Regions from separate parts of the Ancylobacter mangrovi genome, predicted to be linked through region 1. Evidence: predicted binding sites of a transcription regulator. Region 1 holds the regulator's gene; the other holds the start of a gene.
What was found. Region 1 encodes HrcA, which represses chaperone genes, less so after heat shock. Its sites were predicted from a motif close to GTTAGCACTCNCNNNNNGNGAGTGCTAAC; they were not measured.

Region 1 (2,394 bases):
GCCGGCGCACATTGTCCGCCTCGGCGAAGGCGCGCAGGAACTTGTCCTTCAGGCTCGCGACCTCGGCCTCGAGGCGTTCCTTCTCGGCCGCCCACGGGGCGGCGTCATCCGCCGGGGCCGCCGCCGCGCCGATCTCCTCGTCGGGAGTGCCGGGCGTTGCGTCGGTCTGGTCCGCCGGATTGCGGGAATTATCGCTCATAAGTACCTCGTCGGGAGAAATTTCGCGTCCGCCGACCCTGTCAGGCGGCCATTTCGTGCAGACCTGCGCCATATCGGGGTGCGGGCATGAAAAATCAAGCCGCGTCGGCCCCGGGGCCGGCCAAGACGCGGCTTACCACCCGGGCGGTGAAGTCGACCATCGGCACGATGCGGGCATAGTTCAGCCGCGTCGGCCCGATCACGCCGAGCACGCCCACCACCCGGCCCTGGCCGTCGCGATAGGGGGCGACGATGGTGGAGGAGCCCGACAGCGAGAACAGCTTGTTCTCCGAGCCGATAAAGATGCGCAGCGCCTGCGCCTCCTCGGCGCGGCCGAGCAGGTCGACCACCTCCTGCTTGCCCTCGAGATCATCGAACAGCAGGCGCACCCGCTCCAGGTCCTCGATCGCCTTGAGGTCGTGCAGCAGCCGGGTCTGGCCGCGCACGATCAGCCGGCGCTCGGCCTTGTCGCCGCCGGACCAGCTCGCGAGCCCGGTCTCGACCACATGGGCGGTGAGCGCGTCGAGCTCGGCCCGGCGCTCGGCGAGCGCACGCTCCACCTCGGCGCGCAGCTCCGCCAGCGTGCGCCCATGGGTGCGGGCGTTGAGGAAGTTGGTGGCCTCGACCAGCGCCGAGGCGGGAAGCCCGGTCGGCAGCGGCACCAGCCGGTTCTCCACCTCGCCGTCCTCGGAGACGAGGATCAGCAGCGCCCGCGTGGTGTCGAGCGGCACGAACTCGATGTGCTTGAGCCGCCCGTCGACCCGGCTCGCGGTCACGATGCCCGCCCCGCGCGACAGGCCGGACAGCATGTTGGAGGCTTCCGCCAGCACGCCCTCGACCGATTGCGCCAGCGCTGCGGCGCGCACCTGCGCCTCGATCGCGTTGCGTTCCTCCTCCGAGACGTCGCCGATCTCCAGCAGCGCGTCGACGAAGAAGCGCAGCCCGCGCTCGGTCGGCAGCCGCCCGGCGCTGGTGTGCGGGGCGAAGATCAGCCCGGCCGCCTCGAGATCCGCCATGACGTTGCGCACCGAGGCCGGCGAGAGCGTCATCGGGATGAGGCGTGAAATGTTGCGCGACCCCGCCGGCTCGCCGGTCGCGAGATAGGTCTCGACGATCTGGCGGAAGATCTCGCGCGAGCGCTCGTCGAGCCGCGCGAGTTGCGGGGTGGTGGCGGTGAGAAGCGGATCGAGTGGCATCGCGCTGCTGAATCCTGACGTGACACCGCTATATTTCGGTATTCATCATGCCGGTTCAAGCGATCTGCGGACTTGAGCGCGGATGGCGCGCCCCGTACAAGGGCCGGCCGAAACCTGAAGAGAGTGCCCCGCATGCGCCCCTCCCGCCGCGCCACCGACGAGATGCGAGCCGTCAGCTTCGAACGCGGGGTGCTGCGCCACGCCGAGGGAAGCTGCCTGGTCAAGTTCGGTGAGACCCACGTCCTGGTCGCCGCCACGCTGGAAGAGCGCCTGCCGCCCTGGCTCAAGGGGCAGGGGCGCGGCTGGGTGACGGCCGAATACGGCATGCTGCCGCGCGCCACCCATGAGCGCACGCGCCGCGAGGTCACCGCCGGCAAGCCGACCGGCCGCACCATGGAGATCCAGCGCCTGATCGGGCGCTCGCTGCGCGCGGTGGTGGACCTCGAGCGGCTCGGCGAGCGCCAGATCACCGTCGACTGCGACGTGATCCAGGCCGATGGCGGCACCCGCACCGCCTCCATCACCGGCGCCTGGATCGCGCTGCACGACTGCCTGTCCTGGATGAAGGCGCGCAGCATGATCCCGGCGATCCCGCTGCGCGACCACATCGCCGCGGTCTCGTGCGGCATCATCGACGGCGAGCCGCGCCTCGACCTCGACTATGCCGAGGATTCGGAGGCCGAGACCGACTGCAACTTCGTCATGACCGGCACCGGCGGCTTCGTCGAGATCCAGGGCACGGCGGAGAAGACGCCCTTCACCGGGGCCGAGTTCGACGCCATGGTCGCGCTCGCCCGCAAGGGCGTGGACAAGCTGGTCGACCTGCAAAAGATGGCGGTGGCCTGACCATGAGCGAAGCGCCTCGCCGCCTCGAAGGCCGGCTCGTCATCGCCACCCACAATCCCGGCAAGCTCGAGGAGATGCGCGGCCTGCTCGCGCCCTATGGCGTGGATGCGGTCTCGGCCGGCGACCTCGGCCTTCCCGAGCCCGAGGAGACCGG
Region 2 (2,394 bases), on a different contig from region 1:
GAGAGGTAGCCGCGGTCGAACTGCATGCCCTCGACGACGTCGAGCTCGGTCTCGGCGGTCTTGGCTTCCTCGACGGTGATGACACCCTCGTTGCCGACCTTCTGCATGGCCTCGGCAAGGAACTTGCCGACATCGGCGTCGCCATTGGCGGAGATGGTGCCGACCTGGGCGATCTCGCCGTTGGAGGTCACCTTGCGGGCGTTCTTCTTGATGTCCGCGACGATCGCCTCGACCGCGAGGTCGATGCCGCGCTTGAGGTCCATCGGGTTCATGCCGGCGGCAACCGCCTTGGCGCCTTCCTTGACGATGGCCTGGGCCAGCACGGTGGCGGTGGTGGTGCCGTCGCCGGCGAGGTCGTTGGTCTTCGAGGCCACTTCGCGCACCATCTGCGCGCCCATGTTCTCGAACTTGTCCTCGAGCTCGATCTCCTTGGCGACGGTGACGCCGTCCTTGGTGATGCGCGGGGCGCCGAAGCTCTTCTCGATGACGACGTTGCGGCCCTTCGGGCCAAGCGTCACCTTCACCGCATTGGCGAGGATGTCGACGCCGCGCAGCATCTTGTCGCGCGCATCCGTCGAGAATTTTACTTCCTTGGCAGACATATCTTTTCAACTCCGGTGAAGCGTTGCGGCCAGCAGGCTCAGAGGGGGCTCACGCGGCCTTCTTGGCCGAGGCGGTGCCTTCGAGGACACCGAGGATGTCGGCTTCCTTCATGATGAGGTAATCGACGCCGTCGATCTTGACCTCGGTGCCGGACCACTTGCCGAACAGCACCTTGTCGCCGGCCTTGACGTCGAGCGGGACCAGCTTGCCCGCCTCGTCGCGCGCGCCGGGGCCGACCGCGATCACCTCGCCCTGGGAGGGCTTTTCCTTCGCGGTGTCGGGGATGATGATGCCGCCAGCGGACTTCTGCTCCGCGTCGAGGCGCTTGACCACGACCCGGTCATGCAGGGGACGGAACTTCATCGGTTCTCTCCAGAATTCGTGTCGATCGCGAGGTCTGCGGCACGGCACCGGTCTCGCCGGCGTGCCGCTGGGCGGACATCTAGGAGTCAGAAAAAAGCGACGCAAGGGCCGGAGGCGAAAAAATTGGCACTCTCATTTCGAGACTGCCAGGGTCGCGACCCGAACCTTTGTCAGCACTCTTTTGCATATGCTGCCAATGCATTGATATTGAACGCGAAATTTAATCTTTAACCTTGCCGGACCTTCGCGACGCCCGCAGAATTTAGAATCATCGCGAAAGGAGGTTCCGCATGGCATTTCACGACGCGTCGAAAGGGCCGGCCGAGGAGGCCGGTTCGCCGCAGCGCTCCGCCTCGGCCGATTTCGTCCGCCAATGGGCCGGCTACGGGCTGACGACGGCACAGATCTTTTACCGCATGCCCGACCATCCCGGACTGTTGCAGACCTATCTCTGGCAGCACTACGACCTGTGCCCGCATTTCCCCGAGCTGAACCGCTTCCTGGAGTTCTGGAAGCGCGAGCTGGATGGCCCGCTGCACTCGGTCACGGTGACGCATTCGCGGCTGATCCAGCCGGCCGAATTGCGCAGCGTGGACGGCATGTTCCGGCTCAACTGAGCGGGTAGACGCCGCGGGTCACACGCCGGGCCGCCAGCCGGCCGAACGGGCTTTTCCTCGGATAGGCCCTCTCTTTGCCGCGTTCGCCGTGTTATGAGGGCGGCGAAACGGGGGCCGGCACGGCCGCCGTGGCATGAGGTATCAGGTCGGCCAGTGGATCACCGATCGCCGCGTACGTCGGAGTTGCTCTCCGCCATCGTCACCGCCCATTCGGCGGAACGCATCGGCGTGGGCGAAGTCGTGCACGCCCTGCGCAACCGCGCCTTCGGCCTTTCGCTGCTGCTGCTCGGCCTGCCCAACTGCCTGCCCATGCCGCCCGGCATTCCGGTCATCTGCGGCGTGCTGCTGTGCTTCGTTGGCGCGCAGATGATGGTGGGCCGCGACGAGCTGTGGCTGCCGCGCTGGCTCGCCAACAAGACCATCTCCCGCCGCCTGCTCGACAAGATCATCAGCGGCGCCCTGAAATGGGTGCGCCGGTTCGAGAGCTATTCCCGCCCGCGGCTGATCTACTTCTCCAGCCCCTCGGCGCGCTTCGTGCTCGGCGGCATGGTGCTGGTGCTGGGGCTCCTGCTGCTGCTGCCGATCCCGATCTTCGGCAACCTGCCGCCGGGCATCGCGGTGTGCATTCTCGGGCTGGGCCTGGTGGAGCGCGACGGCGCCTTCATCTTCGCCGGCATCGTCGCGACCCTGATCAGCCTCGGGGTGATGGGGCTGCTGAGCTGGATGCTGTTCCAGGGCGCGCTGGCCTACATCTGACGCCCGGAAGGCGGCCGCCCGGTGCCGGTGCGCCGGACGGGCTTGCGATCATCGC

Region 2: a site for HrcA is predicted at 1,089-1,117, ahead of groES (co-chaperone GroES). Genes of this name have one in related genera too.

The regions. Positions count from the first base shown of each region.
Region 1 covers NZ_JANTHY010000002.1:638,672-641,065, reverse strand. The annotation lists gene grpE (nucleotide exchange factor GrpE) at 1-199, opposite strand, end outside; gene hrcA (heat-inducible transcriptional repressor HrcA) at 294-1,394, opposite strand; gene rph (ribonuclease PH) at 1,527-2,240, shown strand; gene rdgB (RdgB/HAM1 family non-canonical purine NTP pyrophosphatase) at 2,243-2,394, shown strand, end outside.
Region 2 covers NZ_JANTHY010000009.1:71,779-74,172, forward strand. The annotation lists gene groL (chaperonin GroEL) at 1-602, opposite strand, end outside; gene groES (co-chaperone GroES) at 652-966, opposite strand; gene NVS83_RS19470 (usg protein) at 1,257-1,583, shown strand; gene NVS83_RS19475 (exopolysaccharide biosynthesis protein) at 1,737-2,339, shown strand.